2 regions of the Mumia sp. zg.B53 genome follow, and region 2 is predicted to be linked to the other one. Evidence: predicted binding sites of a transcription regulator. Region 2 holds the regulator's gene; the other holds the start of a gene.

Region 1 (6,575 bases), on a different contig from region 2:
GCGCATCGTCGCCACCAAGAAGGCGGGCAACGACGTCGTCGTGGTCGTCTCCGCGATGGGCGACACGACCGACGAGCTCCTCGACCTCGCCCACGAGGTCTCGCCCCTGCCCGACGGCCGCGAGCTCGACATGCTGCTCACCGCGGGCGAGCGGATCTCGATGGCGCTGCTCGCGATGGCGATCGGCAACCTCGGCCAGCAGGCGCAGTCCTTCACGGGGTCCCAGGCCGGCGTGATCACCGACTCGGCGCACGGCAGGGCCAAGATCATCGACGTCACGCCCGGGAGGATCCGCCGGGCGATCGAGGAGGACGCCGTCGCGATCGTCGCGGGCTTCCAGGGCGTCTCGCACGACAGCAAGAACATCACGACCCTCGGCCGCGGCGGGTCCGACACCACCGCGGTCGCCCTCGCCGCCGCGCTCGAGGCGGACGTCTGCGAGATCTACACCGACGTCGACGGCATCTTCACCGCCGACCCGCGCATCGTCCCCGCAGCCCGCCGCATCCCGGTCATCTCGTACGAGGAGACGCTGGAGATGACGGCCAACGGCGCCAAGATCCTGCACCTGCGCTGCGTCGAGTACGCGCGCCGCAACAACATGCCCATCCACGTCCGCTCGTCCTTCTCCACCAAGCAGGGGACCTGGGTGGTCAGCGCGGAGCGGATGGCGGAGCTGTTGTCCACGGAACTCACGAACGAAGTCGATGGGGAGGCTCCCGTGATGGAGCAAGCGATCATCTCCGGCGTTGCGCACGATCGCAGCGAGGCCAAGATCACCGTCGTCGGGGTCCCCGACAAGGTGGGCGAGGCGGCGCGCATCTTCGAGGTGCTCGCGGAGGCGCAGATCAACCTGGACATGATCGTCCAGAACGTCTCCGCCGCCTCGACGGGCCTGACCGACATCTCCTTCACGCTGCCGCGCGCCGACGGTCAGACCGCGATGACGGCGCTGGCACGGCTCAAGGACGAGGTCGGCTACGCCCAGCTGCAGTACGACGACGGGGTCGGCAAGATCTCGCTCGTCGGCGCGGGGATGCGCACCAACCCCGGCATCTCGGCGCGGTTCTTCAAGGCGATCGCCGACGCCGGCGTCAACATCGAGATGATCTCGACCTCCGAGATCCGGATCTCGGTCGTCGTCAACGAGCAGCAGATCGACGACGCGGTCACCGCCGCGCACCGCGCGTTCGACCTGGACTCCCACGAGGTCGAGGCCGTCGTCTACGGCGGCACCGGTCGCTAGGCACGAGGAGCACACCACCATGGCCCACGGACTGAAGATCGGCGTCGTCGGCGCGACCGGCCAGGTCGGCGGCGTGATGCGCACGCTGCTCCAGGAGCGCGCGTTCCCGATCGACGAGATCCGCTTCTTCGCCTCGGCGCGCTCGGCGGGCACGACGCTGTCCTTCGCCGGACGCGACGTCGTCGTCGAGGACACGGCGACCGCCGACCCGACGGGCCTCGATGTGGCCGTGTTCTCGGCCGGTGCCACCATGTCGCGGGTCCAGGCACCGCGCTTCGCCGCGGCCGGGGTGACGGTCATCGACAACTCGTCGGCCTGGCGCAAGGACCCCGAGGTTCCGCTGGTCGTCTCCGAGGTCAACCCGGAGGCCATCGAGCAGGCGGTCAAGGGCATCATCGCCAACCCGAACTGCACCACGATGGCCGCGATGCCGGTGCTGAAGCCGCTGCACGACGAGGCGGGACTGGTGCGTCTCGTGGCCAGCACCTACCAGGCCGTGTCGGGGTCGGGACTCGGTGGCGTCGAGGAGCTCGCGACGCAGGCCGAGAAGGTCGTCGCCGGTGCTCGCGCGCTGACCTACGACGGCTCGGCGCTGGACTTCCCCGAGCCGCAGAAGTACGTCGCTCCGATCGCGTTCAACGTGCTGCCGATGGCCGGCTCGGTCGTGGACGACGGCAGCGAGGAGACAGACGAGGAGCAGAAGCTGCGCAACGAGTCGCGCAAGATCCTGGGCCTCCCCGACCTGCGCGTGTCCGGCACGTGCGTGCGCGTGCCGGTGTTCACCGGCCACTCCCTGTCGCTCAACGTGGAGTTCGCCGACGCGATCACCCCCGGCCGGGCGCGGGCGCTTCTCGCCGAGGCGCCCGGGGTTCAGCTCGTCGACGTGCCGACGCCGCTGCAGGCCGCCGGTGCCGACCCGAGCCTCGTCGGACGGATCCGCCAGGACTCCAGCGTCGACGGTGAGCGCGGTCTCGTGCTCTTCGTCAGCAACGACAACCTGCGCAAGGGCGCGGCTCTCAACACCATCCAGATCGCTGAGCTGATCGCGGCACGCTGACGTGCCGGTCGTCGTCCGGCCTCGCGACCCCAGGGACGTCGACGCGCTCGTGGCGGTGCTGGCGGTCGTGCACGAGCACGACCGCTATCCCATCGTCGGCGCGCACGTCGAGCCCGGGTGGATCCTCGAGCCCGACGGCCCTGCCTGGGTGGCCGAGCTCGACGGAGCGGTGGTCGGTCAGGTGGCCCTGCAGTCCGGCGCCGACCCGGTCGCGGCCGAGGCGCTCGGGGTCGGTCCGGCCGAGGCGCTGACGCTCGCCCGGTTCTTCGTGGACCCGGCCGCGAGGGGCACGGGAGCCGCCCGATCGCTGCTGGACGCCGTCGAGTCGTACGCCCGGGAGGCAAGGCGGCCTCTGGCTCTCGAGGTCGTCGCGCACAACGAGGCGGCGCGGACGCTCTACGCCGGCCGGGGCTGGACCCCTCTCGGGCCGTATGCGGCCCGCTGGTTCGGCGACGACGGGCCGGTGTTCGAGGCCCACCGGTTCGTCCTTCCGACCGCGGGCGCACCGCGCCCCCGCGATGTGGAACGATCGGCCACGTGAGCGAGATCAGTCCGACCGGAGATCCCTGGAGCCGCTTCTCTCGAGATCCGCGTGACCCTGCGGTCTCGGCCCTGCGCACCGGTGACGTCGACCGCGCCGTCCTGACCGACGTCCTCGGCGAGGCCTTCTCCGACGGACGGCTCACCCGTGAGGAGTACGACGAGCGTGCGGACGAGGCAGTCCGGGCGCGTACGTACGGTGACTTCCTCCCGCTGATGCAGGACCTTGTTCCCACCAGCGGAGCCGCGGCGCCCCCGGTGCGCCGTGGCGACACCCCGGACCTTCAGCGTGCCGCGGTGAAGGCGTACGAGCGCAAGCGTCGTGACTCGTGGGTCGAGGCCGTGACGATCACCCTGATCTGCACCGGCATCTGGCTGGCGATCAGCCTCGCCGGCGGCGGGTTCGACCCTCACTTCCCGTGGCCGATCATCGTCGCGGTGATCGCGTTCGCCGACTCCATCGAGACGACGGCGAGCCGGGAGAAATACATCGAGAAGGAGCGCGCGAAGCTCGAGCGCAAGGCGCGCAAGCAGGAGCGCAAGGAGCTTCCGGGCTCCTGATCGGGTGCCTGTGCCTCACACCGACGCTGACGCGTCGACCCGCGTACGGAGCAGGTCCAGCGCCCGCTGCGGGCGGTCGGTGATGATGCCCTCGACCCCGGCATCGGCCGCCCGCAGGATCGCCGCCGGCGCGTTGGCCGTCCAGACGTAGGTCTCGAGCCCCGCGAGCTGGGCACGACGGACGTACGCCGAGGTGACCGCTCCGTGCCAGGGGTTGACGGCGTCAGCCCAGGCCTCGAGCCTGGGCTGACGGGGCGTGGAGTGGACCAGGAGCCCGCGCGGGACCTCCGGAAGCAGGCGCCCGAGCTCCCGGAGCGCTGGTGCGTGGAAGCTCTGCGCCGTCACCGACACCCCGGGCGAGAAGCAGCGCAGGACCTCCGCGACCGCGCCGACGAGCCGGGGTTGCGTCTCGGGGTTCTTGATCTCGGCGAGGAGCGCGACGCCGGTGGCGCGGAGCGCGTCGAGCACCTGCTCCAGCGTCGGGACCGGCTCTCCGGCGAACGCGGCACCACGCCCGGAGCCTGCGTCGAGGCGCCGTACCTCGTCGTCGGTGAAGGTCCAGACGGGGTCGTGGGCGCGACCGGGGTGGCGCCGAGCGACGTCGGTGGTGCGCGCGAGCGTCGGGTCGTGGACGACGACGGGCGTGCCGTCCCGGGTGGACTGGACGTCGATCTCGACCGCGTCGACGCCGATCGCCACTGCTGCGGCGACAGCGGCGAGCGTGTTCTCCGGCGCGACGGCGTGGGCGCCCCGGTGGGCGACCACGCGCGGGCGGCGCATCGTGGTGATCTGCTCGTTCATGCTGCGAGCGTCGTCCGGACCGATGGAGCGCGGGCGAGAACGAGGTGGACACGGGGTGAACGGACGCTGAGGTGTTGTCCGAGTTGGCGGCGTAGGATACGAACATGCGTTCGATCGATGCTGTGGTGGGAGGGCGGTGAACGGCGACGCCACCATCCTCCACGCCGACCTCGACTCGTTCTTCGCGTCGGTCGAGCAGCGCGACGACCCTTCCCTCCGCGGCCGGCCGGTCCTCGTCGGCGGGGGTGTGGTCGTCGCCGCGAGCTACGAGGCCAAGGCGTACGGCGTGCGGACACCGATGGGCATCGTCGAGGCCAAGTCCCTGTGCCCGGGCGCGATCGTGGCGTCGCCACGCTTCGAGGCGTACTCGGCCGCCAGCAAGGCCGTCTTCGAGCTGTTCCGCGACACCACCCCGCTGGTCGACCCGATCTCGATCGACGAGGCGTTCCTCGAGGTCGGTGGGCTGGCGCGGCTCGTCGGGTCACCGGAGTCGATCGGGGCTCGGCTGCGCGCACGGGTCCGCGACGAGGTCGGGCTGCCGATCACGGTCGGGATCGCGCGCACCAAGTTCCTCGCCAAGATCGCCAGCGCCCACGCCAAGCCCGACGGCTTGCTCGTCGTGCCGGTCGACGGTGAGCAGGCGTTCCTGCATCCGCTGCCGGTCGAGCGGATGTGGGGGGTCGGGGCCAAGACCGGCGCGAAGCTGCGGGCCCGCGGCATCGAGCGGATCGGAGAGCTCGCGGCAGTGCCGCCGCACGCGCTGTCGGCGTACGTCGGTCGGGCGGCGGCGTACCATCTGCACGCCCTCGCCAACGGGCAGGACCCGCGTCCCGTCGAGACAGGGAGACGACGACGATCAGTCGGGGCGCAGCGTGCGCTGGGACGGCGGCCGAAGTCCATGTCCGACATCGACGCGGCGCTCGCGGGTCTCGTCGACCGCGTAGCGCGACGGATGCGCAAGGCGGAGCGAGAGGGGCGGACGGTCACGTTGCGGCTTCGCTTCGACGACTTCACGCGCGCGACCCGCTCGCACACGCTTCCTCGACCGACCGCGCGGACCGAGCGGCTGCTGCTCGTGGCGCGGTCGTTGCTCGACATGGCTGCGCCGATGATCGCCGAGCGTGGGTGCACGCTGGTCGGCGTGGCCGTGAGCGGGTTCGATGCCGACACGGGCGTCCAGCTCGAGCTGCCGTTCGGGGAGCCCGACACGGCGACGCTCGATCTGGCGCTCGACGACGTGCGGGAACGGTACGGCTCGTCGGCGGTCCTGCGGGGCTCGCTCGTACGGCGCGGCGAAGGCCTCGCGATGCCGACCCTCCCCGACTGACCCCTCCCTTCCTCCGCTCGCGGGTCACTCTCTTCCGCTCGCGGGTCACCGTCGGGTGTTCCCGGGTCACTGTCGTGCGCTCGCGGGTCACCGGGACTGACCCGCGGGCGCCAGGGACTGACCCGCGGGCGCCAGAGAGTGACCCGCGAGCGGAAGGGAAGGGGCGGGGTCAGGCGTCGCCGCGCAGGCCTTCGTACGCCTCGAGGGTCTCCGGGTTCTGCAACGCACCGCGGGCGGCCGCGTCGTCGATCGCCGTCCCGCGCAGGATCTTCTTCACCGGCACCTCGAGCTTCTTGCCCGACAGCGTGCGCGGCACCCCGGGCACCTGGTGGATCACGTCCGGCACGTGCCGCGGCGACAGCTGCGAACGCAGGGCGCCGGCGATGGTGCGCTGCATCGCCTCGTCCAGCTCCAGTCCCTCGGCCAGTACGACGAAGAGCAGCAGCTCCCCGGCGCCACCCTCGGCGTCCTCCAGGTGTACGACGAGACTGTCGGTGACCTCGTCCAAGCCCTCGACCACGGAGTAGAACTCGGCCGTCCCGAGGCGCACCCCGCCGCGGTTGAGGGTCGCGTCGCTGCGCCCCGTGATCGTGCACGAGCCGTCGGCGCGGATCGTGATCCAGTCACCGTGACGCCAGACGCCGGGGAAGTCCTCGAAGTACGCGGCGTGGTAGCGCGATCCGTCGTCGTCACCCCAGAACCCGATCGGCATGGACGGCATCGGCTCGGTGATCACGAGCTCCCCGAGCTCGTCGACGACCGGGCGGCCGTCGATGTCGTACGCGGCGATGGCGACGCCCAGGTTGGGCCCGGAGATCTCGCCGGCGTACACGGGGAGCATCGGGTTCGCGCCCACGAACCCGGTGCACACGTCCGTGCCGCCGGAGAGCGAGCCGAGGTGGACGTCGCCCCCGACCGCCTCGTACACCCACCGAAACCCCTCGACCGGCAGCGGCGCGCCCGTCGACCCGACACCGCGCAGCCGCGACAGGTCGGCGACGTCCTTCGGCACCAGCCCCTCCTTGCGGCACTGGAGCAGGAAC
Region 2 (6,575 bases):
CTCCGACGGGCGACGGGAAGGACTGGTAGTCCGACCCGAAGAGGATCGCCGCCAGCGCCTGGATCGCGACGTACAGGCCCAGCGTGGCGATCACGATGTTGAGCTCCATGCCGCCCTCGAGCGGGCGGATGACGACACGCTCGAGCACGGCCCCGATGAGGAAGCCGGCGGCGAGAGCGACGGCGAACGCGGCCCAGTACGGGAAGTCGCGGTTGAGCAGCGTCAGCGCGACGTACGTGGTGAACATCGCCTGCGAGCCCTGGGCGAAGTTGATGATCCGGGTCGACCGGAAGATCAGCACGAGCGCGAGCGCGAAAGCAGCGATCACGATGCCCTGGGTGAGTCCGTTGAGCAGGATGTTGAGGAGCTTCTGGATGTCGCCGTTCATGGTGTCCTCCTCAGAACCCGAGGTATGAGTGGCGCAGGGTGGCGTCGTTGCGCAGGACCTCGGCGGACTCGGTCACGACGACCTTGCCGAGGTTGAGCACGACACCGGTGTGCGCGATGGACAGGGCACTGCGGGCGTTCTGCTCGACGAGGAGCACGGTGAGGCCCGAGTCGGCGACCAGCGTGCGGAGCAGGTCGAAGATCTGCGCCACGATCCGGGGCGCGAGTCCCAGGGACGGCTCGTCGAGCAGCAGGAGGGTCGGCCGGGAGAGCAGCGCGCGGGCGATGACCAGCATCTGGCGCTCGCCGCCCGAGAGCGTGTGCGCCTGTGCACTCCGCCGGTCACCGAGCACCGGGAACAGCTGGTAGGCGTCGTCGAGCGTACGGACCGGAGCCGGGGTGTCGCTCGGTCGCTTGGCGGCCCCGCGGGCGCCGAGGCGGAGGTTCTCCTCGACGGTCAGCTCGGCGATGACGCCGCGACCCTCGGGGACGTGCGCCATGCCGCGGTGGACCATCGACTCCACGGGAGCCCCGGTGATGTCCGTGCCGTTCAGCGTGACGGTGCCCGCCGCGGGGCGTACGAGGCCGGACACCGTGCGCAGGAGCGACGTCTTGCCGGCGCCGTTGGCGCCGAGGACCGCGGTGATCCGACCGGCCTCGACCGTCATGTCGACGGAGTCGAGCGCACGAACCGGCCCGTAGGTGGTGGTGAGGTCGGTGAGGGTGAGCATGCCTCAGCCCTCCTTCGCGGCGGCGCCGGCAGGGGTGGTCGCGAGCGACGCCGTGTCGATCTCGCTGCCTCCGGTCACGTCCGCACCGAGGTAGGCGGCGACGACCTTCGGGTCGTCCTGGATCTCCGCGGGCGTCCCTCGGGCGATGACCTCACCGAAGTCGAGGACCGTGATCGTGTCGCAGATGCGCATGACGAGGTCCATGTGGTGCTCGACGAGGAGCACCGACATGCGGCCGGTGAGGCGCCCGACGAGGTCGCCCAGCTCGTCCATCTCGCCCTCGGAGAGCCCAGCCGCAGGCTCGTCGAGGAGCAGGAGACGCGGCTCGGCCACGAGGGCACGGGCGAGCGCGACCTTCTTCTGCTCCGGGTAGGGCAGCATCCCGGGATAACGGGGCGCGAGGTGTGCGGCGCCGAGGTCGGTGAGGGCCTGCATCGCCCGCTCGCGAAGCGCCTTCTCGTCACGGCGTCCCCGAGGCAGCCCCAGGGAGGCCGAGGCGAAGCCGCTCTCCGAACGGACCCCCGCGCCCGTCATCACGTTCTCGAGGGCGCTCATGCCGGCAAAGAGTCCGACGCCCTGGAGCGTCCGGGCGATGCCGAGACCTGCCAGGTCGTGCGGCCGGAGGCGGGTGAGCTCCTGGCCCTCCCAGGTCAGCGTGCCGGAGTCGGGGCGGACGAACCCGCAGCAGACGTTGAAGAAGGTGGTCTTGCCGGCGCCGTTCGGGCCGATCACGCCGTGGACCTGTCCGGGCTCGACGGTGAGGCCGACGTCGCCCAGGGCAACGAGGCCACCGAACCGTACGGTCACGCCCTCGGCGGTGAATCGGCCGTCGTTCGTGGCGGAGCTGTCCGCGGCGGGCGAGGACTCCGCAGAGGCCGTGGTCGAGGAGTCCGCCGAGGCATCTGTCGAGGCATCCGTCGAGGCGGTGGGTGGTCCGGTTGGTGAGCCCCCTGGTGGGGGCTCGGGGGTGGGCTCGATGGGAGGGGTCATGCGAGTCCTTCCGAGGTGCAGTGTCGTGCGGCCGGGGACGGTGGTGTGTGACCCCGGACACATGGCGGTGTTGCCCGGCGAACGCTACCGATTCGGGGGAACTAAGCAAGCGCTTAGTCGCGGTGGGTGTCCAATTGTTACCGGATGGTGACGCGGGCCACACATCGGGGGTGTCGCGCTGCCGGGGGCCTGTGAGTCGCTCGGCCGTGAGCGGCCGTGCTCTCGGTAGGCTGCGTCGGTGACCTCGTCGATCTCGGACCCGCCCCTCGCGACCGCCGACCCCGGTCGCCACGCCAAGCTGCGTGCGGTGCTCCACGCCGCCGTCGCAGCGGTGGGTGGTGTCGAGCGGCCGGGCCAGGTGGAGATGGTGGAGGCGGTGTCCGACGCGTTCAGCGGAGGCGAGCACCTGCTCGTCCAGGCCGGTACCGGCACCGGCAAGTCGCTCGGCTATCTCGTTCCGAGCCTTCTCCACGATCGCCGCGTGGTGGTCGCGACCGCGACGCTCAACCTCCAGCACCAGCTCGTCGAGCGAGACATCCCCGCCCTCCTCGACGGGGCAGGCGCGGTCCTCGAGCGCACGCCGCGTGCCGCCGTGGTCAAAGGTCGCGGCAACTATGCGTGCCTCCACCGGATCCGCGAAGGAGCGCCCGACGACCAAGGTGTGCTCATCGAGGCACCGAGCGGGTCGCTCGGGGAGGAGGTCGTGACGCTCCGTGCCTGGGCAGAGGAGGAGTCCGACCGCGGAGGCGTCGGCGACCGGGACGCCGCGCCGTCGCACACCGAGCGGGCGTGGCGGCAGGTCAGCGTCCACGCGCGGGAGTGCCTCGGCGCGTCGCGCTGCCCGTACGCGATGGAGTGCTTCGCCGAGGCGGCCCGCGACCATGCGGCCGGCGCCGACCTCGTCGTGACCAACCACGCCCTGCTCGCGATCGACGCGATCGACGGGGTGCCCATGCTCCCTGAGTACGACACCGTGGTCATCGACGAGGCGCACGAGCTCGTCGCGCGGGTGACCCAGGCGTCGACCGCCGAGCTCGCCCCGCCATCGGTGGAGCGGGCGGCTCGCCGCGCCCGCTCGTACGTCCGTGGGCGCGAGGCCGATGACCTCGAGGACGCCTCGGACGCTCTCCGCGAGGCGCTGGAGGTGACGGCGCCCGGCCGGATCGCCTCGCCGTCGGACCAGCTGGCCGACGCGCTGAGCCTCGTGCGCGACGCCGCCCGGGACTGTCACTCGGCGATGCCGAAGGAGCCCAAGGACTCCGGCGACGGTGACGCCGCCCGGCAGCAGGCGAAGGCGATGGTCGACGACGTGCGCAAGGTCGCCGAGCGGATGGCCGCGGCCTCCGAGGCCGACGTGCTGTGGATGGCCGAGCGGGAGGGTGCCCGGGGTGGCAACGAGCTGCGGATCGCGCCTGTCGACGTCGCGCTCACGCTCCGCGACAAGCTGTTCGCCGAGAACACCGTCGTGCTGACGAGTGCGACGCTCAAGCTCGGCGGCGGATTCGACCCGGTGGCGCGCAGCGTCGGGCTGTGGGCGTCCGACCGTACGGAGGAGGGCGCGTCCGGCGGTCGCGGTGACAGCGGCGGGGACGATGACGGCGACGGGTCACCGGCGTCGTACGCCTGGCGTGCGATCGACGTCGGGTCGCCGTTCGACTACGCCAAGCAAGGCATGCTCTACGTCGCGCGGCATCTCCCTCCGCCGGGACGCGACGGGATGGGTGCCGCGGCCCTGGACGAGATCGTCGATCTGGTGCGAGCCGCCGGTGGGCGCACGCTCGGGCTGTTCTCGTCGCGGCGCGGCGCGGAGGCGGCTACCGAGGCCGTGCGCGAGCGGATGCCCGACGTCGAGGTTCTGTGTCAGGGTGACGCGCAGCTCCCCGAGCTGGCGAGGCGGTTCGTGGAGGACCCGCGCACGTGCCTGTTCGGCACGCTCAGCCTGTGGCAGGGGATCGACCTGCCGGGGGAGACGTGCCAGCTGGTGATCATCGACCGCATCCCGTTCCCCCGCCCGGACGACCCGTTGATGAGCGCGAGGCAGCGGCTCGTGGAGCGGCACGGCGGCAACGGCTTTATGCAGGTCGCCGCGACCCACGCCGCGCTCCTGCTGGCGCAGGGGTCGGGGCGCCTGATCCGACGCGCCGACGACAAGGGCGTCGTCGCCGTGCTCGACTCACGACTGGCCACCGCGCGGTACGGCAGCTTCTTGGCGTCCTCGATGCCGCCGATGTGGCGTACGGTCGACCGCGAGCTCGTGCTCGGCGCGCTGCGGCGCCTGGACGCCGGAGCGTCCTGAGTGCCGCAGCCGCTGACGGTCTCGCCTGCGCGGGTCAGACCCGCCGCATGACTGTCGTGACCTTGCCGAGGATGGTGGCGTCGGTGCCGTCGATCGGGTCGTACGCCGGGTTGTGCGGCAGGAGCCAGACCTTGCCGTCCTTGCGCTGGAGCGTCTTGACGGTGGCCTCTCCGTCGAGAAGGGCGGCGACGATCTCGCCGTTCTCCGCGGTCGGCTGCTGCCGGATCACGACGTAGTCTCCGTCGCAGATCGCCGCCTCGACCATCGAGTCGCCGCGCACCTCGAGCATGAAGAGCGTGCCCTCGCCGACCAGCGTGCGGGGGAGGGGCATGACCTCCTCGACGCGCTCCTCGGCGAGGATCGGGCCGCCGGCGGCGATCCGGCCGACCATGGGGACGAAGGCGGGCTCCGGGCGGGAGTCGCCCGCGCCCGTCTCGTCGAAGCCGAAGTCGACCGCGTCACCGATCGACCGGCGCGCCGCGAGGATGTCGGGCAGGAAGACCTCGATCGCGCGGGGGCGGTTGGGGTCGCGGCGGACGAAGCCGTTGCGCTCGAGCACCTTGAGCTGGTGAGCGACGGAGGAGACGCTGGCGAGACCGACGGCCGCGCCGATCTCGCGCATGCTCGGCGGATAGCCGCGTTGCTCGAGCGACTCGCGGATGATCTCGAGGACGCGGCGCTGACGCGGAGTCAGCCCGCTCGCGTCCGGCGGTCCGTCGGGGAGCTCGGAAACCTCGGCCTTCGTCATGGCCCTGACACTAGACCGCGGCGCCGGTGTGATCAAACATATGTTCGATCGTGTCGGCGTGTCGTGATGAAGTCGTCCTCAGGCGCCCATCTGGCGGACACGTCGAAAGCATGTTCGAACGGTCCTTCCAATTCTGTCGGTCGGTGTGATTAGGTTCGTACACATGTTCGATCGAACGCACGTTCGGCAACCCGCTCGGTTTCCGGTCCGGATGCACGAGCTGATCCGCCGCCTCGCTTCGGTCGGCAGACCGTACGAGTCCGAGAGATGGAGGACACGATGAGCACCGTCCGCAGCACCCTCGAGCGTCCCGTCGCCGACCGCACCGTCGTCGCGATCGACACGCCGCTGATGCGCTGCATCGAGCGGCACCCGGCGGGCCGGGGGATGCGCGGCGACCGTCGGTCCGCTCCGCGACCAGGCCCGCGGCCCGGGCCTCGGCCTCGTCGGCAGCAGCCGGCCGACCGCACCCGCGGTCGATCGGGCTACCGCCTGACCCGCCGTGGTCGGTTCGTCGTCTTCATCGCAGCCCTGATCGCGATCGCCGGCCTCACCGTGGCTCTGGGTGCGCGGGTCATCGCGACCTCGGAGCAGGCCGAGCCCGTCCCCAGTCGCGTGGTCACGCTCGAGCCAGGGCAGACCGTGTGGGACCTCGCCTCAGAGGCCAACCCCGAGGGTGACATCCGGTCTACCGTCAAGGACATCGCCGATCTCAACTCGTTGACGAGCGCGGGCGAGGTCACGGCAGGCGAGACGATCTACGTCCCGATCTACTGAGCCCAAGCCCTACTGGGTCGACACGCCGCGGTCGTCGGTGACCACCTCGCGCAGCCAGGTGCCCAGGGCGTTCATGGCGCGCAGGACGTGGTCGCGTACGGACGGCTCGGCACCGTCGCTCCACTCGGCGACGGCCGCGTAGGCGACGGTTCGGGCGGGACCCGAGACCGCTCCGGTGTCGGCTCGCACGTCGGAGGTCGTGCCGGTCTTGTTCCAGAGCACGATGCCGCGGTCCGGATCGGTGTGCGCGAGCGGATCCAGCCCGAAGGCGTTCGCGACCATGGAGAGATCGGTGTTCGCCGCGAGCCATCCGCTGACCCGTTCGCTGATCCCGGGCGAGAGGATCTCGCGACGGTGCAGACCCGCACAGAAGCCGGCCAGGTCGGTGGCGCAGCCGACCGACAGGGCCGGCGGGTGCTTCGGCCCACGGTCGTCGCGCACCCGGTCGAGGAGGCGGCTGCGCTGCATCCCGATGCGTTCCGCCGTGGCAGTCACGGTGTCGAGACCGAGACGACGAAGCAGGACGTTGGTCGCCAGGTTGTCACTCATCGCGCCGATCAGTGCACACACGTCGGTGACGGGCAGCGTGTCGGTGGCGAGCAGATGCCAGAGGCCCGAGTCGGCGACCCAGTCGTCGGCGGTGCGG

Evidence for each region. Region 2 encodes LexA, which represses DNA repair genes until DNA is damaged. Its sites were predicted from a motif close to TCGAACANNTGTTCGA; they were not measured.
Region 1: the regulator LexA is predicted to act here: its motif matches at 4,304-4,319, upstream of dinB (DNA polymerase IV).

What each region holds. Positions count from the first base shown of each region.
Region 1 is NZ_JAHWCK010000001.1:1,704,389-1,710,963, forward strand. Features, by position in the region: gene KV102_RS08180 (aspartate kinase) at 1-1,246, shown strand, start outside; gene KV102_RS08185 (aspartate-semialdehyde dehydrogenase) at 1,266-2,303, shown strand; gene KV102_RS08190 (GNAT family N-acetyltransferase) at 2,305-2,844, shown strand; gene KV102_RS08195 (DUF1707 domain-containing protein) at 2,841-3,404, shown strand; gene KV102_RS08200 (glycerophosphodiester phosphodiesterase family protein) at 3,420-4,205, opposite strand; gene dinB (DNA polymerase IV) at 4,342-5,532, shown strand; gene KV102_RS08210 (acetoacetate--CoA ligase) at 5,702-6,575, opposite strand, start outside.
Region 2 is NZ_JAHWCK010000005.1:219,496-226,070, forward strand. Features, by position in the region: gene KV102_RS17060 (branched-chain amino acid ABC transporter permease) at 1-388, opposite strand, end outside; gene KV102_RS17065 (ABC transporter ATP-binding protein) at 399-1,118, opposite strand; gene KV102_RS17070 (ABC transporter ATP-binding protein) at 1,122-2,108, opposite strand; gene KV102_RS17075 (ATP-dependent DNA helicase) at 2,347-4,404, shown strand; gene lexA (transcriptional repressor LexA) at 4,439-5,152, opposite strand; gene KV102_RS17085 (hypothetical protein) at 5,432-5,929, shown strand; gene KV102_RS17090 (serine hydrolase) at 5,939-6,575, opposite strand, start outside.